Regions from separate parts of the Streptomyces chlorus genome, predicted to be linked through region 1. Evidence: riboswitches for the same ligand, from Rfam matches in the RefSeq annotation. Region 1 holds a riboswitch; the other holds the start of a gene.

Region 1 (15,431 bases):
TCGACGCCCTCGGCGCCCCCCGCCCACAGGGCGAAGCCGGTCCCCGCCGCCCCGTCCGGGCCGGTGCGGACGTGGGCTCCCAGTGGGGCCGGCGGGCCGGGCCGCACCGGCACCGTCGGCTGCAAGGGCGTAGCCGCCCGCACGCCGTTCACGGCGACGGCCGGGCGCCCGTCGCCGGCGACCCGGTCCCCGGCCACCGACTCCCGCCCGGCCACCGCCTCCTGCTCGGCTGCGCTGGACACCTGTCAGCCTCCCGCGGCTCATCATGGGACGACGGCGGGCAGGGGAGTGCGGCCGCCCGGTTCCCCGGGCGTTGCTCGGCTCCGGCCGCGGCTCCCCGGCGCGTCGTCCTCCCCACAGTTCTGCCCAAAGCATGCCGCGCACTCACGTTTCCCCGGGTGCACCCTGGCGTTCCCCGGGGGCGCACCCTCGCGTTGCCCCCGGGCGGGGGCGCACACGCGTGTCCCTCCGGGGGCACATACGCGTATCCCTCCGGGGCGCACACGCGTGTCCCTCCGGGGCGCAGGGGACATGGCCGGGCGGAGATGACTTGTTCCCCGAGGGGACGCATGGTCGTTTCCCCACGGCGCGCACCGTCGTTGGGCAGCGCGTGAGCCACGTACAAGGGCGCGCACGGCGCGCGAGGGCCGCACTGGCCGCCGTAATGACATGGGCAGGATTGCTGACCGGGGCCGTCGGCTGTACCTCGGACGGCCCCGTCGCAGGAGCGTTCGGCCCCCCGGGGCCCGAGGAGGTGATCCGGGTCGTGCCCGCCGACGCCAGCAAGGAGGTGCGCCCCGACCGGGTGCTGCGGGTGCGGACGTCCGAGGGCCGGCTGGAGTCGGTGAAGGTCGTCCGGTCCCAGGACGCGCGGGAGACCCCGGTCCCCGGCCGGATCTCCGCCGACGGGCAGACCTGGAAGCCCGACGACGAACGGCTCGCGCTGGCCGCGAAGTACACGGTCGACGCCGTCGCCCTGGACGACGACGGGCGCCGCTCGGCCCGCCGCACCACCTTCACGACATACGTCCCCGAGCAGCGCTTCATCGGCTACGTCGCCCCGGAGGACCGTTCCGTCGTCGGCACAGGGATGATCGTCTCCCTGGCGTTCAACCGCGAGATCGTCCACCGCGCGGCGGTCGAACGCGCCGTCCGCGTCACCTCCCGCCCGGCCGTCGACATCCGCCCGCACTGGTTCGGCAAGGAACGCCTCGACTTCCGGCCCGAGGAGTACTGGAAGCCCGGCACCGAGGTCACCGTCGAACTGAACCTGCGGGACGTCGAGGGCGCGCCCGGCGTCTACGGACTCCAGCACCGCACGTTCTCCTTCACCGTCGGCCGCGGCCAGGTCTCGGTGGTCGACGCGTCCCGGCACACCATGGAGGTACGACGGGACGGTGAGGTGCTCGCCACGGTGCCGGTCACGGCCGGGGCGCCGAAGACCCCCACGTACAACGGGAAGATGGTGATCACCGAGATGCTCGAGGTCACCCGGATGGACGGCGCGACCGTCGGCTTCACCGACGACGACGGCAAGGGCGAGTACGACATCCCCGACGTCCCGCACGCCATCCGCCTGACCGACTCCGGCACCTTCCTGCACGGCAACTACTGGGCCGAGGAGGAGGTCTTCGGCGACACCAACGTCAGCCACGGGTGCGTGGGCCTGCGCGACGTGAAGGGCGGTGGCGCGGACACCCCGGCGGGCTGGTTCTTCGACCGCAGTCTCGTCGGCGACGTCGTCGAGGTGGTCAACAGCAAGGACCGGACGGTCTCCCCGGACAACGGCCTAGGCGGCTGGAACATGTCCTGGGAGAAGTGGACGAAGGGCGGCGCCGTGAAGTGAACCCGGACGCCCCGGAGCGCCCTCACGCGCGGATGGCCGAAAGGGCGTCCTGGTTGTGCCCCGTGGGCCGTTGGAGTTTGGAACGGAACGGTGACACACCGGCCGCGTCCAACCCTCCTGGCCTGTGACTACTATGCGCCGAGGCGCGCGAGGGGCGTGCGGGGCGCGGGCCGGGCCAGGCCCGCCGAGGGGAGAAAACAAGTGAACGTGGGGCCGATATCGGGGGCGTCGGTTGACGCGCGCAGGCGCGGCGGCAGGAAGCTCGCCGCGCTGGCACTCGGGGTGATGCTGGCGGTCACGGCGTGCGGCGGCGGGGGGACCGGCTCGGGCTCCGGCTCGGGCGACGGCAAGGCCAAGGACTCCACCGCGGCACAGAGCAAGCAGTCCGAGGCGGTCATCGGCATAGCGCCCAAGGACGGTGCCGAGTCCGTGAAGACCAGCGGCACGCTCAAGGTCGACGCGGCCAAGGGCAAGCTGACCGAGGTCCTCGTCAAGGACCCGGACGGCGAGAGGATCGACGGGGAGATATCCGGCGACGGCGCCCACTGGACGCCGTCGACCCACCTGGCCGCCTCCACCAAGTACACCGTGCACGCGGTCGCCAAGGACTCCGCCGGCCGCACCGCCGCCGAGGACTCCAGCTTCACCACGCTGACCCCGAAGAACACCTTCGTCGGCACCTTCACCCCGGAGGACGGCTCCAAGGTCGGCGTCGGAATGCCGTTCTCGCTCCACTTCACCCGGGGCATCACCCACCCCGAGGACGTCGAGAAGGCCATCCGCATCACGACCGAGCCGGCCGTCGAGGTCGAGGGGCACTGGTTCGGCAACGACCGCCTCGACTTCCGCCCCGAGAAGTACTGGAAGGCCGGCACCAAGGTCACCGTCGACCTCAACCTCGACGGCGTCGAGGGCCGTCCCGGCGTCTACGGCGAGCAGGCCAAGACCGTCTCCTTCACCGTCGGCCGCAGCCAGGTCTCCGTCGTCGACGCCAAGAAGCACACCATGAAGGTCGAGCGGGACGGCAAGGTCATCAAGACGATCCCGATCACCGCCGGCGCCCCCGGCACCGAGACGTGGAACGGCCGGATGGTCATCAGCGAGCGGCTCGCGGTCACCCGGATGAACGGCGAGACGGTCGGGTTCGGCGGCGAGTACGACATCAAGGACGTCCCGCACGCCATGCGCCTGAGCACGTCGGGCACCTTCATCCACGGCAACTACTGGGGCGGCGGCGCCTTCGGCAACTACAACGCCAGCCACGGCTGCATCGGCCTGCGCGACACCCGCGGCGGCTGGGACAAGAAGGCGCCGGGCGCCTGGTTCTTCGAGAACTCCATGATCGGCGACGTGGTCGTCGTGAAGAACTCCAACGACGCCACCATCGCCCCGGACAACGGCCTCAACGGCTGGAACATGTCCTGGGAGAAGTGGAAGGCGTAACCACACGACCCGCGGGGGACGTTCCCTCCGTGCGACGTGCGACGTGCGACGTGCGACGTGCGGCGTGCGACGGCCCCGGTGTGAGGTACGGCACCGGGGCCGTCGGCGTTGGCCACCGTGCTGTGTCTGTCCGGGGGCGACCCCCGGGTCCCCGGCCGGGTGTGATGGACCGCACCGGCCCGCTTGCCGTTAGTCACCGTTAACCTGCTGCCATGACCGTACATCTCGAAGTCGCCGAGGGCGTCGGCACGCTGCGCCTGGACCGCCCGCCCATGAACGCGCTGGACGTCGCCACGCAGGACCGGCTGAAGGAACTCGCCGAGGAGATCACGCGCCGCGAGGACGTGCGCGCCGTGGTGATCTTCGGCGGTGAGAAGGTGTTCGCGGCGGGCGCGGACATCAAGGAGATGCAGGCCATGGACCACACCGCGATGGTCCTGCGCGCCCGCGCCCTGCAGGACTCCTTCACGGCGGTGGCCCGCATCCCCAAACCGGTGGTGGCGGCGGTGACCGGTTACGCGCTCGGCGGCGGCTGCGAGCTCGCGCTCTGCGCGGACTTCCGCATCGCCGGGGAGAACGCCAAGCTGGGCCAGCCCGAGATCCTGCTCGGCCTCATCCCGGGGGCCGGCGGCACCCAGCGCCTGGCCCGTCTCATCGGCCCGTCCAGGGCGAAGGACCTCATCTTCACGGGCCGTCAGGTGAAGGCCGACGAGGCGCTGGCGCTGGGTCTGGTGGACCGTGTGGTACCCGCCGCCGAGGTCTACGAGCAGGCGCACGCGTGGGCCGCGAAGCTCGCCAAGGGGCCCGCGATCGCTCTGCGCGCGGCCAAGGAGGCGGTCGACACCGGTCTGGAGACCGACATCGACACCGGCCTCGCCGTCGAGCGCAACTGGTTCGCGGGCCTGTTCGCCACCGAGGACCGCGAGCGGGGGATGCGCAGCTTCGTGGAGGAAGGCCCCGGCAAGGCGAGATTCCTGTGAACCTTCCTGCGGGGGGTTGCAATTGACACGGTGTCTGATTCGGGTCCCTCGATGGGGCGGTTTATGGGAGCCTTGAAGCACCCTTAAGCCTGCCTGTCGAGGGAGCCTGTCGATTGCCGCACAGTGAACCGTTCTCGCAGGTCGCATGGGTCACCGGCACCCCCGAAGCGTCAGGGGCATATGCCAGTGGACTGCCTTGTGGCGAGGGCGTACGGGGGGCGCGTTCCGACGGAACGGCCCCGGACGTCCCGCCGGACGTCCATGATGGGGGCATGGCGGGGCTGGAGGGCAGGGAACAGCCGCGGGGAGACGGACGTGCGACCGCGTCGCGCTGGTCGCCGACGGTCGAGGACGAACACGCGCAGAAGGCGCTGGAGTTGTTCGGCGATCCGTCACAGGCCGAGGTCCCGCTGCCGTCCCGTCCGGAGTCCGCGGCCACCGCCCGCCGGCTCACTCAGGTCGTGATCCTGCGCCACTGGGGCCTCGGGGCGGCGATCACCGAGGACGCCGTCCTCCTCGTTTCCGAGCTCGTCGGCAACGCGGTGCGCCACACCGGGGCCCGCGTCTTCGGCCTCCGGCTGCGTCGCCGCCCCCGCTGGATCCGCGTAGAGGTCCGCGACCCGTCCCGCAGCCTGCCCTGCCTCATGCCGGTCCAGGAACTGGACATCAGCGGCCGTGGCCTCTTCCTCGTCGACACCCTCGCCGACCGCTGGGGCGTCGACCTCCTGCCCCGGGGCAAGACGACCTGGTTCGACATGCGCGTCACCGACCGCTGAGCCGGGGCACGGGCCGGCCGGCGGGCCCTCTCGAGCAGTGCAACGCCCTGGCCGCCGAGTACGAAGGCGCCGGGCCGACGGGCGCCGGGCACGGCATCCGCGATGTCCAGCGCCACCGCCTGGAGGCGTACGCCGCCCGAGAGGCGGGCCCGGCACGGCCCGGCGGGACGACGTCACCGGCCCGGCCGCACCGGGGCCCGGATCACCGTGTCGGGATCACCGTGTCGGGATCACCGTGCCCGGATCACCCGTCGCACCAGCCGTGGGTCTTGCTGAACTGCAACAGCCCGCGGCGCGCCTGGAGGATCTGTTCGCCGGTGAGTGTAGGCGCGGCGGACAGCAGGACCTCCGTGACCTCCTGGAGGTACTCCTCGGCGGTGAGCACGTCGCACAGCGAGTCGTCGCCGTCCGGATGCCTGCCCGCCCCGGCGGAGGACACCGGGCCGGCCCCCTGGGCCAGCCGCACGCCCGAGGCCTTGAGCCCCCGGTCGCCCTCTTCGATCTCGAACTCCACGGTGACCCCGGGACGCAGCTGATGCTCCGGAATCCGCACGTCGTTGACGTGGAGGAAGACGTCCTCCCCGCCGTGCTCCGGAGCGATGAACCCGTAACCCCGTACGGCGTCGAACCGCACCACACGACCAGCAACCATGGTTTCCAACCCCCAACAGAACACCGGACCCCGGGCCCGGACCCCATGTCCGGAACGGAACCCGACCAGCCAGGCCAACATACGCCGTCCGTCGTGCCCCGTCGCCTCGGCACTCGATCCCTCAGCACTCGATGATGTTCACCGCCAGTCCGCCCCGCGCGGTCTCCTTGTACTTGACGGACATGTCGGCGCCGGTCTCCTTCATGGTCTTGATGACCTTGTCCAGGGACACCTTGTGCGAGCCGTCGCCGCGCATCGCCATCCGCGCGGCGGTGACCGCCTTCACCGCGGCCATGCCGTTGCGCTCGATGCACGGGATCTGGACCAGGCCGCCGACCGGATCGCAGGTCAGGCCGAGGTTGTGCTCCATGCCGATCTCGGCGGCGTTCTCGACCTGTTCCGGTGAGCCGCCCATCACCTCGGCGAGGGCACCCGCCGCCATCGAGCAGGCGGAGCCGACCTCGCCCTGGCAGCCGACCTCGGCGCCGGAGATGGAGGCGTTCTCCTTGAACAGCATGCCGATCGCACCGGCCGCCAGCAGGAAACGGACCACACCGTCCTCGTCGGCACCGGGGACGAAGTTCATGTAGTAGTGCAGGACGGCGGGGATGATGCCGGCCGCGCCGTTGGTCGGGGCGGTGACGACCCGGCCGCCCCCGGCGTTCTCCTCGTTCACGGCCATCGCGTAGAGCGTGATCCACTCCATGGAGAGGGCCTTCGCATCGCCCTCCGCGCGCAGCTTGCGTGCCGTGTTCGCGGAACGCCGGCGCACCTTCAGGCCGCCCGGCAGGATGCCCTCGCGGGACATGCCGCGCGCCACGCACGCCTGCATCACCCGCCAGATCTCCAGCAGGCCCTCGCGGATCTCCTCCTCGGTCCGCCAGGCGCGCTCGTTCTCCAGCATCAGCGCGGAGATGGACAGGCCCGTCTCCCGGGTCAGGCGCAGCAGTTCGTCGCCCGTGCGGAACGGATACTTCAGGACCGTGTCGTTGAGCTTGATGCGGTCCGCGCCCACCGCCTCCTCGTCGACGACGAAGCCGCCGCCCACCGAGTAGTACGTCTTCGTCAGCACCTCGGCGCCGGACGCGTCGTACGCCCACAGGGTCATGCCGTTCGCGTGGTACGCAAGCGCCTTGCGGCGGTGCAGCACCAGGTCGTCGTCGAAGGAGAACGCGATCTCGTGCGTGTCGAGCAGCCTCAGCCGGCCCGAGTCCTTGATCTTCTCCACCCGTTCGTCGGCCGTCTCCACGTCCACCGTGCGGGGCGAGGTGCCCTCCAGGCCGAGCAGTACCGCCTTGGGCGTGCCGTGCCCGTGGCCGGTGGCGCCGAGCGACCCGTACAGCTCCGCGCGGACCGAGGCGACCGAGTCCAGCAGCTCCTCGGTGCGCAGCCGCCGGGCGAACATGCGGGCGGCCCGCATCGGGCCGACCGTGTGCGAGCTGGACGGCCCGATGCCGATCGAGAACAGGTCGAAGACCGAGAGGGCCACGGGAGGACTCCTAGGGGTTCGGCGGACGCCGCTGTCCGCCGGGGGGTGGTTCGCGGTGATACGGATGCGGGGAACGGAAGGGTGTTCACAGGGGAGTGCACGACGCGGGGCATCGCGCTCACTGACCCAGTGTGCGCGATGCCCCGGACGGCCGTACGAATCAAAGCGTACGGAATTACTTCAGACCGGGGTACAGCGGATGCTTCTCCGCGAGGGCCGTCACCCGTGCCCGGAGCGCCTCGGCGTCGGCGGCCCCGAAGGGGGAGGGCGCCTTCAGCGCCTCGGCGATCACGTCCGCCACCTCGGCGAAGTCCTCGGTGTCGAAGCCGCGGGTGGCCAGGGCGGGCGTGCCGATCCGCAGACCCGAGGTGACCATCGGGGGCCGTGGGTCGTTCGGGACCGCGTTGCGGTTGACGGTGATGCCGACCTCGTGGAGCCGGTCCTCGGCCTGCTGCCCGTCCAGCTCGGACGCGCGCAGGTCGACCAGGACCAGGTGTACGTCCGTGCCGCCGGAGAGCACGTCCACGCCCACTGTCGTGACGTCGTCCTCCATCAGGCGCTCGGCCAGGATGCGGGCGCCCTCCAGGGTGCGGCGCTGGCGGTCCTTGAACTCCTCGGACGCGGCGACCTTGAAGGCGACCGCCTTGGCCGCGACCACATGCTCCAGCGGGCCGCCCTGCTGGCCGGGGAAGACCGCGGAGTTGATCTTCTTGGCCAGCTCGGTCGTGGAGAGGATCACGCCACCGCGCGGGCCGCCGAGGGTCTTGTGCGTGGTCGTGGTGACGACGTGGGCGTGCGGAACCGGGTTCGGGTGCAGGCCCGCCGCGACCAGACCGGCGAAGTGCGCCATGTCGACCATCAGGTACGCGCCGACCTCGTCCGCGATCCGGCGGAACTCGGCGAAGTCCAGCTGCCGCGGGTACGCCGACCAGCCGGCGACGATCAGCTTCGGCCTGCTCTCCTTGGCCAGCCGCTCGACCTCGGCCATGTCGACCCGGCCGTCGTCGCCGACGTGGTAGGCGACGACGTCGTAGAGCTTGCCCGAGAAGTTGATCTTCATGCCGTGGGTCAGGTGCCCGCCGTGCGCGAGGTTCAGGCCCATGATCGTGTCACCGGGCTTGAGCAGCGCGAACATCGCGGCGGCGTTGGCCTGCGCGCCCGAGTGCGGCTGCACATTGGCGTGCTCGGCGCCGAACAGCTCCTTGACCCGGTCGATGGCGATCTGCTCGATCACGTCGACGTGCTCGCAGCCGCCGTAGTAGCGGCGGCCGGGGTAGCCCTCGGCGTATTTGTTGGTAAGGACCGTGCCCTGGGCCTCCATGACCGCGACCGGGGCGAAGTTCTCCGAGGCGATCATCTCGAGGGTGGACTGCTGGCGGTGGAGTTCGGCGTCGATCGCCGCGGCGACGTCCGGGTCGAGCTCGTGCAGCGGGGTGTTCAGATGCGACATGGGACTACGGCCTCCTCAGCCCTGGATGAAGGCGTCGTACTCGGCGGCGGAGAGCAGGTCGGCCGGCTCCTCGCCGACCCGTACCTTGAACAGCCAGCCGCCCTCGAAGGGGGCCGAGTTCACCAGCGAGGGGTCGTTCACCACGTCCTCGTTGATCTCGGTGACCTCGCCGGTGACCGGGCAGTACAGGTCGCTGACCGACTTGGTCGACTCCAGTTCGCCGCAGGTCTCGCCCGCGGTCACGGTGTCACCGACCTCGGGGAGCTGGACGAACACGACATCGCCGAGTGCGTTGGCCGCGTGCTCGGTGATGCCGATGGTCGACACACCGTCCTCGGCGGCCGACAGCCACTCGTGCTCCTTGCTGTAACGCAGCTGCTGGGGGTTGCTCATGACCTGGATTCTCCTGTACACGGTGGACTTGCTGATGACTCGGAAACTACGGGAAGTACGGGACGTACGCGTGAGCGGGCACGACCTGCCCGGCTCACCCGTGCGAGGACCTGCGGGGATCTGCGAGCCCCTACGGCGACGTACGAGGACCTACGCGCCGACCTACGACGACCTACGACGACGTGGGAGGGCCCGGAAGGCCGTGATGCTGTTGGTCGATTCGGCCCGGCGTTCCGGGCCTCGCGAGCCCGTACCGACGGCACTGGTACTCCGGCTGCGAACCGTGACACATTCCCGGAAAGTGTCACGGTCGGCGGGCTCATGCCCCGGGCCCGCCGGATGCGCCCACAGCATCAGCCGTCCCGGGGCCCTCTGCGACGGTTACTTCTGCCGCTTGTAGAACGGCAGCGCCACGACCTCGTACGGCTCGTGGCTGCCGCGGATGTCCACGCCCACGCCCGCCGTGCCCGGCACCGCGTACGCCCCGTCGACGTACGCCATCGCGATCGGCCGGCCCAGCGTCGGGGAGGGCGCACCGGAGGTGACCTCGCCGATCACCTCGCCCCCGGCGACCACCGCGTACCCGGCGCGCGGGACCCGGCGGCCCTCGGCGACCAGGCCGACCAGGGCGCGGGGCGGGGTCCGCTCGGCGCGGGCGGCGGCCTCGGCCAGGGCGGCGCGGCCCACGAAGTCGCCCTCCTTCTCGAACTTCACCACCCGGCCGAACCCGGCGTCGAACGGCGTCATGGAGGTGCTCAGTTCATTGCCGTACAGCGGCATGCCGGCCTCCAGACGCAGCGTGTCCCGGCAGGACAGCCCGCACGGGACCAACCCGACGCCCTCGCCCGCCTTGGTCAGCGCCTGCCACAGCTCCACCGCGTGCTCCGGCTTCACGAACAGCTCGAAGCCGTCCTCGCCGGTGTAGCCGGTACGGGCGATGAGGGCGGGGAGGCCCGCGACCGTGCCGGGCTGCCCGGTGTAGTACTTCATGCCCTCGACGTCGGTGTCGGCGTCGGTCAGGGACTGCAGGATGCCGGCGGACTCGGGGCCCTGCACCGCGAGCAGCGCGTACGCGTCGCGGTCGTCACGGACCTCGGCGTCGAAACCGGCCGACCGCTCCACGAGCGCGTCCAGCACCACCTGGGCGTTGGAGGCGTTCGCGACGACCAGGTAGCGAGGGGACCCGGCCTCGGTGTCGTCGAGCCGGTAGACGATCAGGTCGTCCAGGATGCCGCCGTCCTCGCGGCAGATCATGGTGTAGCGGGCACGGCCGGGCTTGACGGTCCCGATGGTGCCGACCAGCGCGTGATCGAGGAACCGGGACGCCTGCGGGCCGGTGACGGTGATCTCGCCCATGTGGGAGAGATCGAAGAGACCGGCCCTCGTCCGCACGGCGTTGTGCTCGTCGCGTTCGGAGCCGTAGCGCAGGGGCATGTCCCAGCCGGCGAAATCGGTCATCGTGGCACCGAGTGAACGATGCAGGGCGTCGAGCGCGGTCCGGCGGAGTTCGGTACTGCTCATCGGTCGGTCTCCCAGGGCAGGACAGGCGAGGTCTTTCCTCCCCATCTGTCATCGGAACCTGAGAGGTTCGCCATGACCGCCCGCGCAGGGGACGACCACGGCTTGCACCTTGGGTGGAGCCACCGGCGACTCGCGCGGGGCCCGCTTTTCAGATGTGCCTCGCCCACGCGGTAACGGTGCCTGAGAGATTCAAGGGAGGGACTTGCTCCTTCGGCGCCCCGACGGCAACGGTGCCGGGGACTCTCCCGCGCGGATTCAAACGGCCGGTATGCAGTTGGCGCGCTCATCATTGCACGCATCGCGGGGCCGCGGCAGGGGGACCCTTCCGGGAGAAGCACAGGGTATTCGGGTGTTCACGGACGGCTGTGACAGGCCTGTATCGGGAAAGGGACGGAAACCAGAGACACCCGGCGTTACCGTCTCTTTACACTCGGCGGGGAGGTGTTCGGTGCCTGGGCACAGGGCCGGACAGCCCCCAGGGGAGGACTCACGGTGAACAAGGCCAGGGCGTACGCCACCACCACGGGCGTCACGCTGTCCGAGCAGCAGGCCCCCTCGGCCCGGGAGGCATGCGGCACCCTGCCCGCGCCTGTCGTCCGCGACCTGCGCGAGCGCGCCGGCCGCAGCCCGCACGCCCTGATCTTCGGCCCCCGCGACCTCGTCGTGGTCACCGGACTGCCCGGCAGCGGCAAGTCCACCCTCATGCGGCGCGCGGCGCGCGGCACCCTGATCGACTCGCAGGACACCCGCGACCGGTGGGACCGCGGCATGCCGCGCCTCCTGCCGTACGCGGTGTACCGGCCCCTGGTCCGCCTCGCCCACTACGCCGGACTGCGGCGCGCCCTGCGCACCGGCGAGGGAGTCGTCGTCCACGACTGCGGCACGCAGGCCTGGGTGCGCCGCTGGCTGGCCCGCGAGGCCCGCCGCCGGGGCGCGGACCTGCATCTGCTGCTGCTCGACGTCCCTCCGGAGCAGGCCCTGGACGGCCAGCGTGAGCGCGGCCGCGGGGTCTCCCGGTACGCCTTCCGGCGCCACCGCACCGCCATCGACCGGCTGCTGACGTCCGTGACGCGCGGTGACCTGCCCGCGGGCTGCGGCTCGGCCGTCCTGGCCGACCGCGACGCGGCGAACGCACTGCACCGCATCGACTTCACGGACTGACGGCCGCACAGGCGGCCGGCCGGTGTGCGGACAGGCGGCCGTAAGGGCCGACCGCCGGGCGCGGCAGCGGTTAGCCTTTCAGCCACAGCAGTGGTTCCAGGCAGGCGGTAGGCAGATGGACTTCCCGGCGGGCTTCTCCGCGGACTTCCCGGCACAGACTCACCCCCATCCGCACGGCGGATGGCCCGGCAACGAGCTGGAGGAGGTGCTCTCCGCCTCCCTCGGCGTCCCCTCGGCCGACGGCCGGATCATCGAGGTACTGGGCCGGAGTTATGTGTGGATACCGCTGCCGGGCGGCGGCGGACCGGACAGCGGCCCGCTGGACCTGCCCACGATGGAGATCGAAGGCCAGGCGTACGTCCCGGTCTTCAGTTCCGAGGAACAGTTCCGCCAGGTCGTCGGCTCCCACATGTCGTTCACCGTCGCGCCCGCGGTGGAGTTCGCACGCGGTCTGCCACCGCAGGCCGGGATCGCCGTGAACCCCGGGGGAGTGGTCGGCATCCCGCTGCCGCCGCCCGCCGTCGCCGCCCTGTGCCGCGCCGGACGCGGACCGCTGGACGGCCCCGCGAGCGGCGGCCGGGTCAAGCTGTTCGAACCCGACTGGCAGGACGACCCGGTGGACTTCCTCGCCGCCGCCTCCACGGAGTTCGAGGCCCTCGGTCTCGTCTCCACCGCCCGCCGCTGCCTCGCCGAGATCGAGACGGCCGGACCGGTGCTGTTCGTCGGCGTCGAACTGTCCCCCGCCGAACTGACCCGTGCGGAGGGCGATCTGCGGGCCGCGCCGATGGACGCGCTGGGCCGCGCGCTGGGCCGCGAGCCGGTGAAGTGGCCCGTCAACCTGGTCCTCCTGGACGTGACCCAGGACCCGGTCGGCCAGTGGATGCGCGATCGTGTCCGCCCCTTCTACCAGTGGGAGCGGTGAGGAGTCCGCAGCGCAGCCGGAGGCCGGCCGCGGACCGGCGGAGCTCCCCGGGACCGAGAGGCGCTTAAGCTAGGTTCATTGGCTTGGGTGAGGGTGTTGTACGGAGGGGCGATACAAAGTGAGCGCAGGCACCGCGGCGGCCGGACAGGTCGAGCACATGCTGCGCCAGGTGACACCGGGGCGTTACGACGCCTACGAGGCGTTGCTGCGCGCGCTCGCGACCCCCTCCTCCGGTCACGTCTGGATGCTGCTGTGGCAGGGCCAGTCGGGCTCCCCGGACGCCCAGTACGGGAACATGGAGGTCGACGGCTTCGGCTACGCGCCCTGCGTGACCTCCGCCCAGGAGCTGTCCGCCAGTGGCTGGAACCGGTCCTACGAGGTCGTCGACGGCCTCGAGGCCGCCCGCGCCCTCTACCCCGACCGCTACGGACTCTGGCTCAATCCGCACGCCCCCGGCGGTGGCCTCGGCATCCCCTGGCTCGATCTGCGCAGGCTCGCCACCGGCCTCGACCGCCAGCCCGCCGGGCCCCTGCGGCTGTCCGAACCCGCCATCGAGATCCCGCAGTTCTACGCCCTGCTCGCGCAGAACGCGCACCGCACCCCCGCCGTCCGCTCGCTGCGTCGTGCCTGGGTACAGCCGTCGCTGGGCGCCCCGTATCTCGCCATCGGCCTGGACGTGTACGACACGTCGCCGCCGGCCGTGGACGCGGTGCGCGCGATGATGCGGCAGTCCCTCGGCGCGGTTCCGGACGGGCTTCCGGTGTCGACCGTCGCGATGTCCGACGAGCACGACCCGGTCGCGATGTGGCTGCGGGCCAACGCCCGCCCGTTCTACGACCGCGAGGCCCATGGCGTCGCCGCGCCCCCCGCCGCGGGCTCCGGCTATCCGCCCGCGCACCAGCGCTGACCGGGCCGTATGCGGGAGAGGCGGGTGCGGCCGGTGCCCGGCCGCACCCGCCTGCGCTGACTCAGCGTGACGGTGCCCACGGAGTGGACATGAGCGTCGGCGCGGGCCGCCCGTTCCGCCGCCGGGCACTGATTTCACGTCAGGTTTTCGACCATGTGCGCTCAGCTATGGCCGGTCGACCGCCTGTCACCTGCGGTTTCACCCGTTCTTCACGCCGCTCGGCGCTTCCCGCGCGGCCGTTGAGGGGGCGCCGAATGTATCGGGATGGTTAATTCCTGACGGCGGGACGCCTGATGCGTCCCTTATGTCAACTGTTCAGATCTCAGGTGGGTATCACCGCTATCCGGACTGTTCTCGACTCGCTGTGAACATCTGTAGTGTTCGGCCGGTCAAGATGCATCCACATAGCGGACCCGGAGTGGCCCCAATATGCGCATATCCAAGTCCCGAGCCGCTCGGGCGATCACGGCCGCGGTGGCGGTCGCTCTGATCGCCACGGGCTGCTCCAGCGACCGGGACAGTGACAACAAGAGCGACGGCAAGAAGGACACCTTCGTCTTCGCCGGCGCCGGTGACCCTGGCTCCCTGGACCCTGCCCTCGCGAGCGACGGTGAAACCTTCCGCGTGACGCGACAGGCGTTCGAGGCCCTTCTCGAGCACGAGTCGGGTGGCAGCGAGCTCGTCGGCGGCCTCGCCGAGAAGTGGTCGAGCAACGACGAGGGCACCGTCTGGACCTTCAACCTCCGCAAGGGTGTGGAGTTCCACGACGGCGAGGCGCTCAACGCCGCGGCCGTCTGCGCCAACTACGACCACTGGTTCAACTGGACGGGCACCTACCAGTCCAGCGCGGTCTCCTACTACTGGCAGACCATCATGGGCGGCTTCGCGAAGAACGAGGACAAGGAAACGGCCGAGGCGAACTACAAGTCCTGCACCGCGAAGGACGACAACACCGCCGTCATCGAGGTCAAGGAGCCCTCCGCCAACCTCCCCGGCGGCTTCTCCCTGAACGCCCTGGCGATCCACTCGCCGAAGGCGATCGAGGAGTACAAGAAGCAGGACGCCTCCGCCAAGGGCGACGCCATCACGTACCCCAAGTACAGCCAGGAGGCCGGCACGGTCGCCGGTACCGGCCCGTACAAGATCACGAAGTGGAACAAGGGCAACAAGGAAGTCTCCCTTGAGCGCTTCGACGGCTACTGGGGCGACAAGGCGAAGATCAAGAACCTGGTCTTCCGCACCATCGACACCGAAGAGGGCCGCCGCCAGGCGCTCCAGGCCGGTGACATCGACGGCTACGACCTCGTCGCGCCGGCCGACGTCAAGACCCTCGAGGACCAGGGTTACGGCGTCCCGACGCGTGGCGTCTTCAACCTCTTCTACGTGGGCATGAGCCAGGAGGCCAACCCCGCGCTCAAGAAGAAGGAAGTCCGCCAGGCCATCGCGCACTCGATCGACCGCGAGAACCTGGTCAAGACCCAGCTGCCCGAGGGCGGCAAGGTCGCCGACCAGTTCATGCCCGACACGATCGAGGGCTACTCCAAGGACGTCAAGCAGTACGCGTACGACACGGGCGAGGCCAAGAAGCTCCTCAAGAAGGCCGGCCAGGAGAAGCTGAAGGTCGACTTCTGCTACCCGACCGAGGTCACCCGCCCGTACATGCCTGCCCCGCAGGACCTGTTCGAGCTGATGAAGGACGACCTGGAGAAGTCCGGCATCACGGTCACGCCGAAGGCGATGAAGTGGGCCCCGGACTACCTGGACGCCACCGAGTCGGGCTCCTGCGACCTGCACATGCTCGGCTGGACCGGTGACTTCAACGACGGCTTCAACTTCATCGGCACCTGGTTCGCCGGGTACGACAAGCAGTGGGGCTTCAAGGACAAGAAGG
Region 2 (15,431 bases), on a different contig from region 1:
GAGCGGGAGACGAAGTCGGTGTCGGTCGAGGACACCTACGACGTGGACATCCACGACCGGGTGCGGGTCGGGGTGGAGGTCCAGCGCCTCGCCGACCGCTGTGTGCGCCGGCTGAGGGCCGCGAGGCTGTCGGGACGGACCATCGTGCTGAAGGTGCGGCGGTACGACTTCTCGACGCTCACCCGCTCCGAGACCCTGCGGGGGCCCACGGACGATCCAGCGGTGGTGCGTGAGGCGGCGGCGCGGCTGCTGGACTCGGTCGACACGACGGGTGGCGTGCGGCTGCTGGGCGTGGGGGTCAGCGGGCTCGCCGACTATACGCAGGAGGACCTGTTCGCGCAGGCGGCGGGGGAGCGGGGCAAGGAACTGCTGGGCGAGGAAGCGGAGGCGGCAGTGCTCGCGGAGGAACGGCAACAGGCGGGTGCCGAGCGGCGCTGGCCGGCCGGGCACGACGTGAGGCACAGCGAGTACGGTCATGGGTGGGTCCAGGGCAGCGGCCTCGGGCGGGTCACCGTGCGGTTCGAGACGCCAGGATCGGCGCCGGGGCGGGTGAGGACCTTCCGGACCGACGACCCGGCCCTGCACCCCGCGGATCCGCTGCCGTTGGTGGAGCGAAGACCTGGGGACAGCGGGAAGAGCGCGGACGGCCCGAGCGGCGAGGACAGCCAGGACGGCGACGGTCAGGACAGTGACGGTCAGGGCGATGAGGGCACCCAGGACGGCAGGGCCGACGGCGACGCCCGGGGCGCCCAGGACGGCCGGGACACCCGGGATACCCGGGATACCCGGGGCAGTCAGGTTTCAAGGGCTGGTGCGGGGGCGGTGGCCGATGTTACGGACCCGGGGGCCTTGGGCGGGTGAGGGTGCTGCCCTGTGTGAGTCCGGAGGCAGGCCCTGGACGGGCGGGTGCCGGGTCGGTGGCTCGGATGCGCCATGGGTCGTCGTCAGGCAGAGTCGTCCCTGCCGGCGAGCCTGCCGAAGTCGTGGTCCGGGAGCGGGGGAGGGGGAGGGGGAGGGGCGGCCGTGTCCAGGCCGTAGTGGTGGTAGAGCTGGAGCTCCTGCTCCGGGGAGAGATGGCGGCCCACACCGAAGTCGGGGGCGTCCTTGATCAGAGCGCGTTCGAAGGGGATGTGGAGGCCGCCGTCGATCAGTTCGCTCGGTTCCAGGGGGACGAAGGCGTCCCTGCTGAACAGGCCGGTGCGTATCGCCGCCCACTCCGGCACGCCGGTGGCGTCGTCGAGATAGACCTCGTCTATCGTGCCGATCCGGTTGCCATTGCGGTCGAACGCCTTGCGGCCGATCAGGTTGCGCGGATCGATGTCGGTCTGCACGGGCCCTCCACAGGTCGCAAGGATTCGTCAGCACTACAAAACGGCACAATCGGCGGAGCGGCCACTCGAAAGTCCGGGTCTTGCCCTCGCTGGTACCCTGGCAGCGGCTGCTGACCCCGTGCGGGAGAGCCCTCCCTGCATCATCGGAGGGCGCCGAAGGAGCAAATCCTCCCCGGAATCTCTCAGGCCCACGTACCGCATGGACGAGGTCACTCTGGAAAGCAGGGCGGGTGTCGACGGCTCCCGCTCTCACCGACGGTGAAAGCCGGCCGCCCCGGGCGGCCGGTGAAGCTCTCAGGTTGAGATGACAGAGGGGGAGGCCGTCCGGGCACCCGCCATGGTGCCCCTCGAAGGTCGTCGGACCAGGAGGCCTCCGCACATGACCGCCCATCGCATTGCCCTCTCCGAGCTCGAACAGGGAACGCCCTTCGAACAGCGTCATATCGGCCCCGACCACGAGGCCCGCGCCAAGATGCTGGCGCAGGTCGGCTACGGCTCGCTCGACGAGCTGACGGCCGCCGCGGTCCCGGACGTGATCAAGAACGCCGACGCGCTGGACCTGCCGGGTGCCCGGACCGAGCCCGAGGTGCTGGCCGAACTGCGGTCACTGGCCGACCGCAACGAGGTGCTCGGCTCCATGATCGGGCTGGGGTACTACGGGACCTTCACGCCGCCCGTCATCCTGCGGAACGTCATGGAGAACCCCGCCTGGTACACGGCCTACACGCCGTACCAGCCCGAGATCTCGCAGGGGCGGCTCGAGGCGCTGCTGAACTTCCAGACCATGGTCGCCGAGCTCACCGGCCTGCCGACCTCCGGAGCCTCCCTGCTCGACGAGGGCACCGCGGCCGCCGAGGCGATGGCGCTGTCGCGCCGCATGGGCAAGAACAAGAAGGGCCTGTTCCTGGTCGACGCGGACGCGCTGCCGCAGACCATCGCCGTCATCCAGACGCGCGCCGAGCCGGCGGGTGTCGAGATCGTCGTCGCCGACCTGAGCGAGGGTATCCCCGCCGAGGTCGCCGAGCGTGAGATCAACGGCGTGCTGATCCAGTACCCGGGCGCCTCCGGTGCCGTACGCGATATCAAGCCGGTGATCGACCAGGCGCACGAACTGGGCGCGCTCGTCACCGTCGCCGCCGATCTGCTCGCCCTCACGCTGCTGACGTCTCCCGGTGAACTCGGCGCGGACATCGCGGTCGGCACGACGCAGCGCTTCGGCGTGCCGATGGGCTTCGGCGGACCGCACGCCGGATACATGGCCGTGCAGGAGAAGATGGCGCGCAGCCTGCCCGGACGGCTCGTCGGTGTCTCCGTCGACGCGGACGGGCACAAGGCCTACCGGCTCGCGCTCCAGACCCGCGAGCAGCACATCCGCCGTGAGAAGGCCACCAGCAACATCTGTACCGCCCAGGTGCTGCTCGCCGTCATGGCGGGCATGTACGCCGTGTACCACGGCCCCGAGGGGCTGAGGACCATCGCGTGGCGCACGCACCGCTACGCGACCGTCCTCGCCGAGGGGCTCCGGGCCGGTGGCGTGGAGATCGTCCACGACGCGTACTTCGACACGCTGACCGTGCGGGTCCCGGGGCGGGCCGCCGAGGTCGTCGCCGCCGCCCGTGACAACGGCGTCAACCTGTACCTCGCCGACGCCGACCTCGTCTCGATCGCCTGCGACGAGACCACCACACGGGACCGGCTCGCCGCCGTGTGGAGCGCCTTCGGTGTCGAAGGTGACGTCGAGTCCCTGGACGCGGTCGCGGGGAACACTCTCCCGGACGCCCTGCTGCGCACCGACGAGTACCTGACGCACCCCGTCTTCCACCAGCACCGCTCCGAGACCGCGATGCTGCGCTACCTGCGCAGGCTCGCCGACCGCGACTACGCGCTGGACCGCGGCATGATCCCGCTGGGCTCCTGCACCATGAAGCTCAACGCGACCGCGGAGATGGAGCCCATCACCTGGCCCGAGTTCGGGCAGCTGCACCCCTTCGCGCCGGCCGGGCAGGCCCAGGGCTACCTCACGCTCATCCACGAGCTGGAGGACCGGCTCGCGGAGGTCACCGGCTACGACAAGGTGAGCCTCCAGCCCAACGCGGGCTCCCAGGGCGAACTGGCAGGGCTGCTCGCCGTACGCGGCTACCACCGGGCCAACGGTGACGAGCAGCGCACCGTCTGCCTCATCCCGTCCTCCGCGCACGGCACCAACGCCGCCAGCGCCGTCATGGCCGGCATGAAGGTCGTCGTCGTGAAGACCGCAGAGGACGGCGAGGTCGACATCGACGACCTGCGCGCGAAGATCGAACGGTACCGCGACGAGCTGTCGGTGCTGATGATCACGTACCCCTCCACGCACGGTGTGTTCGAGGAGCACGTCGCGGCCATCTGCGCGGCCGTGCACGAGGCCGGCGGCCAGGTGTACGTGGACGGCGCGAACCTCAACGCGCTGGTCGGGCTGGCCAAGCCCGGACACTTCGGCGGGGACGTCTCGCACCTGAACCTGCACAAGACCTTCTGCATCCCGCACGGCGGCGGCGGTCCCGGCGTCGGCCCGGTCGGCGTGCGGGCGCACCTGGCGCCGTTCCTGCCGAACCACCCGCTGCAGCCCGAGGCCGGGCCGGAGACCGGGATCGGGCCCGTCTCGGCGGCGCCGTGGGGCTCCGCGGGCATCCTGCCCATCTCGTGGGCGTACGTCCGGCTGATGGGCGGCGAGGGACTCAAGCGGGCCACCCAGGTGGCGGTACTCAGCGCCAACTACATCGCCAAGCGCCTCGAGCCGCACTACCCGGTGCTGTACACCGGCCCCGGCGGGCTGGTCGCGCACGAGTGCATCATCGACCTGCGCCCCCTGACCAAGGCGACCGGCGTGAGCGTGGACGATGTGGCCAAGCGGCTGATCGACTACGGCTTCCACGCGCCGACGATGTCGTTCCCGGTGGCCGGGACGCTGATGATCGAGCCGACCGAGTCCGAGGACCTGGCCGAACTCGACCGGTTCTGCGAGACGATGATCGCGATTCGCGCGGAGATCGAGAAGGTCGGCTCCGGTGAGTGGCCCGCGGACGACAACCCCCTGCGCAACGCCCCACACACCGCTGCCGCGCTCGGTGGGGAGTGGGAGCACGCGTACAGCCGTCAGGAAGCAGTCTTCCCGACCGGTGTGAGCGTCGCCGACAAGTACTGGCCACCGGTGCGCCGCGTCGACCAGGCTTTCGGCGACCGCAACCTGGTGTGCTCCTGCCCTCCGCTGGAGGCGTACGAGGACTGACGCGGCGGGGGGCCCTACGGGACCAGGACCGGGACCGACGACCGGGGAGCAACGCCCCGTACCGGTACCGGGGAGTGGAGGGGCTCCGCTTCGGCCATGTGGCCGGGGCGGAGCCCCTCGTCGTACCCCACCTGCCCCGCAGGACCAGGGCCGGGGCCGTTTCTGTGCGTCAGACGCGGTCGATATGGACGTTTGTCGACTTGATCCGGGCCGTGGCCTCCATGCCGACCTCCAGCCCGAGCTCCTCGACGGCCTCGCGGGTCAGCAGCGAGACCAGTCGGTGCGGGCCTGCCTGGATCTCGACCTGGGCGGCCACGTCGCCGAGCTTGATCGCGGTGACGATACCGGGAAAGGCATTGCGCGCCGAGGTGTACGGCGTGCCCTCCTCGGCCGTGCCGGCCTTCGCGAGGTCGACCGAGAACGCGGCCAGGTCCCGCCCGTCGATGAGCCGCCGTCCGCCTTCGTCGCGGTAGGTGGTGACCCGGCCCGCGTCCGCCCAGCGGCGGGCGGTGTCCGGGCTGACGCCGAGCAGCCGCGCTGCCTGGCCGATCGTGTAGGACTGCATGCCGATCACGATAGGGCGGGCGTCGGGGCCGGACGGTGCGGGGTCGATGAGGGTGAGTGGCTCCCGCGCCCCCGATCGTAAGGTTTGCCAGATGATCCGAAAGTTTCGCATGCCTTGGTGGAAGCGGCGCGATGCCGTTCGGTGTCTTCGGATGCGGCCGCCGCGCGGTCACCGGGCCGCTTCGAACCGGACCCCCGGGCGGGCCGTGGTCCGGGGTGGCGGGGGTGGCGACGGGGGCGGTCCGGACCGGCCGATCGGCGGGAGCGCCGCCTTGCGGAGGATGGCGGAAACGCCGGGTCCGGCCCCGGCGGCGGGCCGCGTCGGCGCCTGCGGTGCGGGTCGGCGGAAGATTCACCGCGTACAAGGGGTTGCCGCCGTTTGGCGGCTGTCTCTAGGGTGTGGCAAAAACGCATGTTTCTGAATCTTTTGCGAAACTTTCGAACCAGCGGGTGGGTGTGGAGATGTCCGCCCCTGACTCCAAGGAGCGCATGACATGGGCGCCCCGGCACTGTCCCGCCGCAGCTTCCTGGCGGCCTCCGCCGCGGCCGGCCTGGGCATCACGGCACTGAGCGCGTGTGGTGGCGACTCGGACGGAGGGTCGTCCGGGACGACCACGATCGAGTGGTGGAACATCTCCACCACCCAGCCGACGAAGGACGTCTGGGCCGCTCTCGCCCGGAAATTCGAGAAGCAGAACCCCACGGTCAAGATAAAGATCGTGCAGCTCGAGAACGACGCCTACAAGTCCAAGATGACCGCGCTGACCGCCTCCGGGAAGCTGCCGGACATCTTCCACACCTGGGGCGGCGGCGTACTCAAGCAGCAGGTCGACGCGGGGCTTGTCGAGGATCTCACCGGCTCCACCAAGGCGTTCGCCGACGGTCTGCTGCCGGTCGCCAAGGAGCCCTACCTCCTCGACGACAAGCTGTACGGCATCCCGTTCGACATCGGCATGGTCGGCTTCTGGTACAACAAGGCGCTCTTCAAGAAGGCCGGGATCGCCGAGCCGCCGACCACGTGGAGCGGGTTCCTGGACGCGGCGAGCAAGCTGAAGGCCGCCGAGGTCACGCCGATCGCCCTGGCCGGCAAGGAGACCTGGACCGGCATGTACTACTGGGCGTACCTCGCGATGCGCACCGCCGGTATCGACGCCCTCGCGAAGGCCGACGCGGACAGCGACTTCACCGGCCCCGACTTCGTCCAGGCCGGAGAGCACCTCAAGGAACTCGTCGACCTGGAGCCGTTCCAGAAGGGCTTCCTCGGCGCCTCCTACTCCGCCCCCACCGGCCAGGCCGCCGCGGTCGGCAACGGCAAGGCGGCCATGGAACTGATGGGCCAGTGGGCTCCCGTTGTCGAAGCCGATGCGGGCAAGGGCCTGGGCGAGGACCTCGGCTTCTTCCCGTTCCCGGCCGTCGAGGGTGGCAAGGACACCATCACCGAGGTGTTCGGCGGGGGTGGTGGACACGCGCTGCGCCGGGGCGCGCCGCAGGCCGCGGTCGACTTCCTGGAGTTCTTCGCCTCCGAGGCGACGGACCGCGAACTCGTCAAGGAGACCGGGGTGCTGCCCGTGGTTCCGGCCGCCGAGGCGGCGCTGACCGACGCCAACCTCCAGACCGTGCAGAAACAGCTCAAGGGCACCACTGCATCTCGTCCTGATCGCCGTCGGCGCGGTGATGGCCGTACCCCTGCTGTACGCCGTGCTGTCCGGGTTCAAGTCCACCGACCAGCTCTCCGGCAACCCCGTCGGGCTGCCCGACCCGTGGGTAGGCGCCAATTACACCGGCATCCTCGCTTCCGGTGACTTCTGGCGGCTGGTCGGCAACAGTACGCTGATCGCCATCGCCACGGCCTTGATCGTGGTCGCGGTGTCCGCGCTGGCGGCGTTCTCCTTCGCCCGGTTCGCCTTCCGGGGGCGGGAGGTGCTGTTCACGATGGGGTTGATGTTCCCGTTCGCGGTGGCCGCGCTGCCGCTGTTCCTGCTGCTGCGCTCCATGGGCCTGCTGGACAACCCGCTCGGCGTGATCCTCCCGCAGGCCGCCTTCGGCCTGCCGATGACGATCATCATCCTGCGCGGATTCTTCCGGCAGATCCCGGGGGAGCTGGAGGAGGCGGCCACGCTCGACGGCTGCAGCCCGTTCGGCTTCTTCTGGCGGGTGCTGCTGCCGATGGCACGGCCCGCGCTGGGCACCGTCTCGGTGCTCGCCGTGGTCACCAGCTGGAACAACTTCTTCCTGCCGCTGCTGGTGTTCACCGACGACACCTGGTGGACCATCCCCATAGGCGTCCAGCAGTTCCAGGGACAGTACTCCGCGGACACCGCGCGTGTCTTCGCGTACCTCGTCCTGGCCATGGTTCCCGCGCTCGCCTTCTACTCGGTCGCCGAGCGCCAGCTCGTCGGCGGTCTGACCGCGGGCGCGACCAAGGGGTGACGCACACGCGCCCGGTGTGTCACGGTGTGTGACAGGGCTTGGATATGCGTCGGGGCCGGTTCGCGGGAGTTCCCGCGGTCCGGCCCCTGGGTTCCGTGGGCGGGCTCCGCTCCAGCCCGGCAGAGCTAGGCGGTGGTCATCACCTGGATGGCGCCCTGAGAGCGCTGCGGGGCGATGCACCTGCCATCGGGCAGGAGTTCACCGGTGTCCTCGAAGAGCACGACACCGTTGCACAGCAGGCTCCAGCCCTGCTCCGGGTGGTGCGCCACGAGACGGGCGGACTCCCGGTCGGCGGAATCGGCTGCGGGGCAAGGTGACTGGTGCTGGCACATGGATGGGATCTTTCGCTCTGGCGTGACCTGTGGGCTGGCTGTCGTTTCAGTTCCGCGGCGTGAAGCTTCGTTCATGGCCGCCCCCCCCGTGGTGATGGGCCCGTTGAGACAGGCCGGTCGGAAACAAGTGTTGCCCCTCGGGCGGCAATCCGCAGGGATTTCGCGGCACCGCCCCTCACAGGTTGAGGACGCGTCACCCTGGTGGACGGTTCAGCTCAACTGCCCTGTCACTTCGGATGGTTCCGCATGGCCGGATGAGGCTAGTCCGGTCCGGATTCCTGGTCGCTCCGGTGTCCAGGGCCACGTCGGGCTTCCTCGTGGTTCCGGCGAGGGCGTGCCCCGCCGCCGGAGGTCCGGCGGCGGGGCACGGAAGAACGAGGTGCGGGAGAGGGAGGGGTGTGGAAAGGGTGCTCGCGCGAGGTGTGAGGCGTCAGGCGGGTGAGCCGAGCAGCCGGTCGGGCGTGACCCGGTGGGTCAGCACCGGGAGGAGTTCGGCGGCCCGGTGCGGGCGGTGGGCCGCGATGCCGGGCGGTGCCGGGGCGAGCGGGACGAGCAGGTCGGTGGCTGCCGGATGGCCGCTGGCGCCGTCCGCGGTGCGGTCGCCGTGCAGCCAGAGGGTCAGCATGTAGAGGCCGGGTACCGACAGCAGCCGGGGCTGGTACGACTGCGGCAGGGCCTCGGCCTGGCGCAGGGCCAGTTCGGTGGAGGCGATGTAGGGGCCCTCGAAGAAGCGGGAGAAGGTCCAGCCGTCGGGGGTGAGCACGGTGTCCGCCGCGGCCACCGCCCGGTCGCCGCAGCGGATCAGGAAGCGCCAGCCGGCCAGTCGCGTCGCGGACACGCCCTCGGCGGTGACCCGGTCCAGGACGTGTACGGGCAGCGGCAGTTCGGGCGAAGCGGTCCCCTCGGCACCGAGGAGGGAGGGAGTTCGGGCCTCGCTGAGCGCGGTGGGAGAGGAGAGTGCGGTCAGGACGGAACGCAGTGCGGGCGCGGGAGCCGGGGGGACATGCAGGGGCATGGTGGGTCGCCTCTCATTCGAAGGCACAGTGACGCGAGGGCGGGGCGGACGGCGCTGTCAGCTCGCGAAGGCCGGAAGGCAGGGGCCGGGGGGCCTGAGTACGAGAGGTGGGGGTGAGGAGTGCCGCACGTCACCTCGTCGCCTGGATCACTCGACCGTGGGCGCCAACCTTCTGCCTTGTCCACGGAGTTTATACGACGCGTGTTCGGAGTACGTTTCGGCTAGCCGTTTTCGACCCGCGGAACAAGGGTACTTCTGGACGATGAAACGGGGGAATTATCCCGATTCTCAGCCGGGCATACGGCGATGACCTCGATAAACGGCCGCGTAGTGGTAGGCCTATTGTCGTCGGCGTTTTTCACGAGTTCGCCGTCGCCTTGTCACGTAGGTTGTCGGCCATGTGCCGGCCATGCCGCGTGAATGTGCCACTGGTCACCTTCGATCAGCGTAGCGGCCGACAGTTCACTTCGGGGCGTTATCGATCGCATCCGCTGGGCATCCTCCACTGTGGACCGGGACCCGGCGGCCGATCATCGGACCGCCCATCCGAGGAGGAGGGAGGCTTCGATGGGGGAGAAGGTCGTGGCAGGCGGGTTCGACCTGTCCGATCGCCAGCGCTACCGCGACAAGCTCCGCAGGTGTCTGACGGGTTTGGAGCGACTTCTGGCGGAGAAGCGGTTCGACCGACCCAGGAACCTCATGGGGCTGGAGATCGAATTGAATCTCGCGGGTGCCGACGGGATGCCCAAAATGTTGAATGGACAAGTCCTCGAGCGGATTGCGAGCCGCGACTTCCAAACAGAACTCGCCATGTTCAACCTGGAAGTCAACATAGCCCCACACCGTTTGGACGGTCGGGTATTCGACCGGCTCGCCGAGGAGCTGCGCACCTCCCTCGCGTACGCGGACCGGAAAGCCGCCGAGGTGGACGCCGGAATCGTGATGATCGGCATTCTGCCGACGCTGGACCGCGACGACCTGGTCTCCTCGAACCTCTCTGCCGTCGACCGCTACACCCTGCTCAACGACCAGATCGTGGCCGCCCGCGGGGAGGACTTCAACCTCGAGATCGAGGGGGTGGAACGCCTCAGCTGTACCTCCAAGTCCATCGCGCCGGAGGCCGCCTGCACCTCGGTGCAACTGCACCTCCAGGTCACCCCGGCCCGCTTCGCCGACGTGTGGAACGCGGCCCAGGCGGTCGCCGCCGCCCAGATCGCCGTCGGCGCCAACTCACCCTTCCTGTTCGGCCGTGAGCTGTGGCGCGAGTCCCGGCCGCCGCTGTTCCAGCAGTCCACCGATACCCGTCCGCCCGAGCTCCAGGCGCAGGGAGTGCGGCCGCGCACCTGGTTCGGCGAGCGCTGGGTCGGCTCGGCGTTCGACCTCTTCGAGGAAAATCTGCGCTACTACCCCGCACTCCTGCCGATCTGCGACGACGAGGATCCGCTCGACGTGCTGGACCGGGGCGACACCCCCTCGCTCGCGGAACTCGTCCTGCACAACGGCACGGTCTACCGCTGGAACCGCCCGGTCTACGATGTCGCCGACGGCGTGCCCCACCTACGGGTGGAGAACCGGGTCCTGCCCGCCGGGCCCACCGTCGTCGACGTGGTCGCCAACGCGGCGTTCTACTACGGCCTCGTCCGTGCCCTCGCGGAGGACAGTCGCCCCGTGTGGACCCGGCTGCCCTTCGAGGCCGCCGCCGCCAACTTCGACGCCGCCTGCAGGCACGGCATCGACGCCCGTTTCACCTGGCCCCGGCGCGGGCGTTACGGGGGTACGGCCGAGGTGGACGCGGTCACCCTCGTACGCGACGAACTGCTGCCGCTGGCCGAGGCGGGACTGGACGCGTGGGGCATCGAACCCGCGGACCGGGACCTGTACCTCGGTGTGATCGAGGAGCGCTGCCGGCGCCGTCAGAACGGCGCGAGCTGGCAGGCCGCGACCTTCCACCGGGCGCTGGACGGGGGCCTGTCCCGGGAGGCGGCGCTGGCGGCCACCACCCGGCACTACCGTGAGCTGATGCTGCGGGGCGATCCGGTGCACACCTGGCCCGTGGGGCTGCCGGAGCCGGTACCCACGGGCTGACCCCCGGGCGAGCGGGCGGGCGCGCCCCGGGCAGCCGCAAGGACGGCCGGTCGTGGGCCGCCGACTGCACGGTCGGCCGGGGGATCGTACGGAGCCGACGGGCGCGGACCGCCCGTCGGGTGCGCGGCCGGTGCCTTCATACTGAACCGATCGGACGGATCGGTGATCTGGAGGCAGGTGTGCAGGCGGAGGCGGGCCCGGAGGCCGATGCGTATCCTCAGCGGCGGCTCACGCGGAAGACGCTCCGCGACGAGACGCTGCTCGTGCTTGCGGTGTCGCTCGGCGCGAGCGCGGTGTCCGCGCTGATCAGTTTCGTCGGCTCGGCCACCCGGCCGGGCGGTCTGAAGGACCAGGCGGCCACCCTCAACGGCTCGGCCGCACCGGGCCGTCCCTGGCTCGACCTGGCCTGGCAGCTGTTCGGGATCACCAGCGCGCTGGTCCCCGTCGCGCTCGTCGCCCACTTCCTGATCCGCGAGGGCGCGGGGCTGCGCACCCTCGGCTTCGACCGCACCCGGCCCTGGTCCGACCTCGGTCGCGGGGCGGCGGTCGCGGCAGCCATCGGCAGTAGCGGCATCGCCTTCTACCTGGCCATGCGTGGCCTCGGCTTCAACCTCACCGTGGTGCCCGAGGCGCTGCCCGAGGTGTGGTGGAAGTTCCCGGTGCTGATCCTCTCGGCGATGCAGAACTCGATCCTCGAAGAGGTCATCGTCCTGGCCTATCTGCTGCGCCGGCTCGAGCAGTTGGGCTGGTCACCGGGCGCCGCGATGGCGACCAGTTCGGTACTGCGCGGCTCGTACCACCTCTACCAGGGCATCGGCGGGTTCATCGGCAACATGGTCATGGGTGTGGTGTTCGTCCACCTCTACCGCCGCTGGGGCCGGGTGGGGCCGCTGGTGGTCGCGCACACGCTGCTCGACATCGGGGCGTTCGTGGGATACGCGCTGCTCGCGGGCAAGGTGGACTGGCTGCCTACGGCGTGAACCGATTCGGGAAGGGGGCGTGCGGTGGTGCCGTACGCCCCCTTTCGTCCCCGGGGTCCGGCTCAGCCCGTCGGTCCGCCGCGGCTCGGGGTCCCGACGCTCGGCAGTGCGGCACTCAGCAGCTCGCCTTCGATGACGGTCACCGCCCGTCCGCCCAGCAGGGTGCGCTCGCCGCGCAGTTCCGTACGGACGCGGCCCGAGCGGGGTGAGGCCTGGAGGCCGGTGAGAGCGGTGCGGCCCAGGCGCTCGGACCAGTAGGGGGCCAGCGCGGTGTGGGCGCTGCCGGTGACGGGGTCCTCGTCGATGCCGACGTTCGGAAAGAAGCAGCGGGAGACGAAGTCGTAGCCCCGGGACGGGTCCTGTGCGCGGGCGGTGGCGATGACGCCGCGCTGGGAGAGGGCGCCGAGGGTCTTGAGGTCGGGCCGCAGGGCACGGACCGTCCGCTCGTCGGAGACCTCGACCAGCAGGTCGCCGACGTTCGGGCCGGTGTCGAAGGCCGTGAGCGGCTCGGCCCCCAGGGTCTCGGCGAACCCTTCGGGGAGGGTGAGTGGAGTGAGTGGGGCCGTGGGGAAGTCCAGGGTCACGGAGCCGTCCTCGGCCGGCGCCGCGACAAGGACGCCACTGCGGGTGGCGAACCGGACGGGGCCCTCGTGGGAGCCCGTGGTGTGCAGGACGTGGGCGGTGGCGAGGGTCGCGTGGCCGCACAGGGCGACCTCGGCGGCGGGAGTGAACCAGCGCAGCGCCCAGTCGGCGTCCGCGCTCTCGGGCAGCGGGTGCGCGAAGGCGGTCTCGGCGTGGTTGACCTCCAGGGCGACGTTCTGGAGCCAGCCGTCGTCCGGGAACGCGTCCGTGTCCAGGAGCAGGACTCCGGCGGGGTTGCCGGCGAAGGGCCGGTCGGTGAAGGCGTCGACGATTCGAATGCGCATCCCCCGACGGTAGGGCGTGGGCGGAGCCGCAGGCCAAGGCCAATCCGTAGACACCGGACCGGATTCCCGGCGCTGATCCGGTGGCCGGCCCTCAAGGAGCCGAGGAGGCCTCGGGCCCAGGGGGCGGTGGCGATGGGACGAGGTAGTCCGCCCGACCCTCGTCGTCGAGCTCGAAGGGGCCCTCGGGGATGATGCAGAACTCATTGCCCTCCGGGTCGGCCATCACCAGGAAACCGCCGTCCGCGTACTCCTTCAGCCGACGCCCGCCGAGCGCCTCGACCCGCTGCTGCTCGGCAGCCGGGTCCGGTGAGGTGATGTCGAAGTGCATGCGGTTCTTGCCCGACCCGGGCTCGCTGGTCCGCTGGAAACCCAGACCCAAACCGTTCTCGCGTCGCATCCACACGTAGGGCCCCGTGCGGCCCACGACCGGGCGGCCGAGCAGCTCGGACCAGAACGCGGCGAGCCGCTCGGGGTCAGTGGCATCGACGATGAGGGCGTTGAGACGCAGAGGTGAGTCGGCCATGCGCTGATCCTCCCAGGGACAACAGCACGGTCAGCCATGTCGCCGCCGGTTCCCAACCCTGCGCCCCGCGTAGCTACGAGACAGAGCAGTCGTCGTGACGGCAGGGGGTTGCCATCACCAGTCTTCCGATATATCGTTGAGATATCGCGACAGATCAACGATGGAATGGAGAGTGGTTGCGATGCGTACCCATGGTTTTGAGCATGGGCATGATCGCGGTGGTCCGAGGGGTGGCCGGGGCGACTTCGACAGGCTGCGGGCCGCATTCGGGCCCTTCGGCCCCGGCGGGCCGGGTGGCCCCGGGGGTCCCGGCTTCGGGCACGGCCCCTGGGGCGGACGAGGGCGTGGCGGGCCCAGGGGGAGGGCGCGGCGCGGCGACGTACGGGCATCGATCCTCGCCCTGCTGAAGGAACGGCCGATGCACGGCTACGAGATGATCCAGGAGATCGCCGAGCGCAGCGGAGGGGCGTGGAAGCCCAGCCCCGGCTCGGTGTACCCCACCCTCCAGCTGCTGGAGGACGAGGGGCTGATCGTCAGTGAGTCCGAGGGCGGCAAGAGGCTGTTCGCGCTCACCGACACCGGTCGCACGGCGGCCGAGGAAGGTCCCGAGGCGCCTTGGGAGGAGGCTTCTCGTGGGGTCGACTGGGAGGCGCTGGGCGAGATCAGGCAGGCCGGGTTCGGCCTGATGGAGGCCTTCGGGCAGGTCTGGAAGACCGGCAGTAAGGAGCAGCGCGAGAAGGCGCTCGCCGTCGTCAACGAAGCCCGAAAGAAGCTCTATCTCATCCTCGCCAACGACGACGACTGAGGTGGAGGGCCGAGGGCGGAGACCCGGTGCCTGAGGTGCCGGGCGGCCGGCCGGCGTGAACGTGGTGCCCCGTGGAGTGATCCGTGGGGCACTGTCGTGTCTGGGTCTGTGTTTGCGTGCTGCGTCCGTGGTGGGTGGTTTCGCACGGCGGATGAGCAGACCGGTCGGAGCGGGTCGGGTCGGGTCAGGTTATCAGGCCGTCGGGTTTGCGCAGCGACTCCTTCGGCGCCGCCGCGGCCGAGTCCTTGAGCCTGCCCGCCATCAAGGACACGGCGGCCCCCGAGAAGCGTGCCGTCGATGCGGACGGTCGTGGCGGTGCCCTCGGGTGCCAGGGTGTAGCGGGTGGTGACGCCGACCGCCATCGGGCCCGTGCCGCGGATGGCGAGCACGCGGGCCGGGTCGAGTTCCTCGACGGTCCGTTCGACCTCTGCCGGGAAGCCCGTCAGCCGCATGTTCTCCCGGAAGGTCACGCCCACGGCGAGGGGTTCCGGGCCGCCCGCGGGGGAGTCCGAGCGGGTGGCGTTCCGCTCGCCGTACGCGGGCCGGTCCGTAGGCGTACCCACGCCTTCGCGGCGGGTGCCCCGATGCGTGCCTCCGCGCTGACTTCGGCCATGTGGCCACCTCTTCGACTCGGACTGCGGAGGGCGCGGAAGGCAGCCCTGAGGGTCGCAGCATTCAAGTGATGAACCGTCAGGCATGTGGTGGCGTGGTGGGCTCCGAGAGGGAAGCGGGGCTGATTCTCCTTCCCAAGGAGGAGATTGCGGCCCGGCGTGTCCACTTCCCGTGGGACGGGAAGATGCTCCCCGCCGGGGATGCCCCGGACCCGCGGGGCTGATGTGGTGGGAGACGTGCAACACCGTATCCCCCGGCCGCCGGCCGGCCAGGCCCAGGAACAGGGCATTCACCGTGCGGAGCACGGTGCCGGACTCAGTGTGGAGCTGGCGGCGGTGGTCAGCGGTGCCCGCCGCAGGGCGGTCAGGGACGCGGACCGCCAGATCGACACCGCCCATCTGCTGCACTCGCTGCTGGAGTCCGACCCCGAGGTGTGCGCGGTCCTCGGTGAGGGTCCGCGGACCGCCCGGCTGCTCGGCTACCTGGTCCAGCGCAGCATCGGCTACGGCCTGCGCTGGCAGAGCGCCGTCGAGGGCTCCGGCTCCGCCCCGGTGATGGTGCGG

What was found. A riboswitch is a leader RNA that binds a small molecule or an ion and turns the genes downstream of it on or off. The one in region 1 is predicted to bind glycine.
Region 2: another riboswitch for glycine. It lies ahead of gcvP (aminomethyl-transferring glycine dehydrogenase); the one in region 1 lies ahead of gcvT (glycine cleavage system aminomethyltransferase GcvT).

Annotation. Positions count from the first base shown of each region.
Region 1 covers NZ_JBHSOA010000018.1:22,001-37,431, forward strand. The annotation lists gene glgX (glycogen debranching protein GlgX) at 1-242, opposite strand, end outside; gene ACFPZI_RS09920 (L,D-transpeptidase) at 611-1,846, shown strand; gene ACFPZI_RS09925 (L,D-transpeptidase) at 2,048-3,289, shown strand; gene ACFPZI_RS09930 (enoyl-CoA hydratase/isomerase family protein) at 3,502-4,269, shown strand; gene ACFPZI_RS09935 (ATP-binding protein) at 4,542-5,045, shown strand; gene ACFPZI_RS09940 (cold-shock protein) at 5,290-5,697, opposite strand; gene ACFPZI_RS09945 (L-serine ammonia-lyase) at 5,819-7,186, opposite strand; gene glyA (serine hydroxymethyltransferase) at 7,362-8,636, opposite strand; gene gcvH (glycine cleavage system protein GcvH) at 8,652-9,029, opposite strand; gene gcvT (glycine cleavage system aminomethyltransferase GcvT) at 9,411-10,550, opposite strand; glycine riboswitch at 10,586-10,708, opposite strand; glycine riboswitch at 10,709-10,808, opposite strand; gene ACFPZI_RS09965 (AAA family ATPase) at 11,043-11,711, shown strand; gene ACFPZI_RS09970 (enhanced serine sensitivity protein SseB) at 11,827-12,633, shown strand; gene ACFPZI_RS09975 (enhanced serine sensitivity protein SseB C-terminal domain-containing protein) at 12,752-13,540, shown strand; gene ACFPZI_RS09980 (ABC transporter substrate-binding protein) at 13,970-15,431, shown strand, end outside.
Region 2 covers NZ_JBHSOA010000102.1:4,912-20,342, reverse strand. The annotation lists gene ACFPZI_RS32930 (DNA polymerase IV) at 1-861, shown strand, start outside; gene ACFPZI_RS32925 (PRC-barrel domain-containing protein) at 945-1,331, opposite strand; glycine riboswitch at 1,443-1,539, shown strand; gene gcvP (aminomethyl-transferring glycine dehydrogenase) at 1,711-4,596, shown strand; gene ACFPZI_RS32915 (TOBE domain-containing protein) at 4,766-5,161, opposite strand; gene ACFPZI_RS32910 (extracellular solute-binding protein) at 5,655-6,962, shown strand; gene ACFPZI_RS32905 (carbohydrate ABC transporter permease) at 6,859-7,590, shown strand; gene ACFPZI_RS32900 (DUF5999 family protein) at 7,716-7,922, opposite strand; gene ACFPZI_RS32895 (hypothetical protein) at 8,353-8,937, opposite strand; gene ACFPZI_RS32890 (glutamate-cysteine ligase family protein) at 9,505-11,022, shown strand; gene ACFPZI_RS32885 (CPBP family intramembrane glutamic endopeptidase) at 11,202-12,002, shown strand; gene ACFPZI_RS32880 (PhzF family phenazine biosynthesis protein) at 12,065-12,928, opposite strand; gene ACFPZI_RS32875 (VOC family protein) at 13,020-13,451, opposite strand; gene ACFPZI_RS32870 (PadR family transcriptional regulator) at 13,633-14,256, shown strand; partial or broken gene ACFPZI_RS32865 (SRPBCC family protein) at 14,441-14,869, opposite strand; gene ACFPZI_RS32860 (Clp protease N-terminal domain-containing protein) at 15,105-15,431, shown strand, end outside.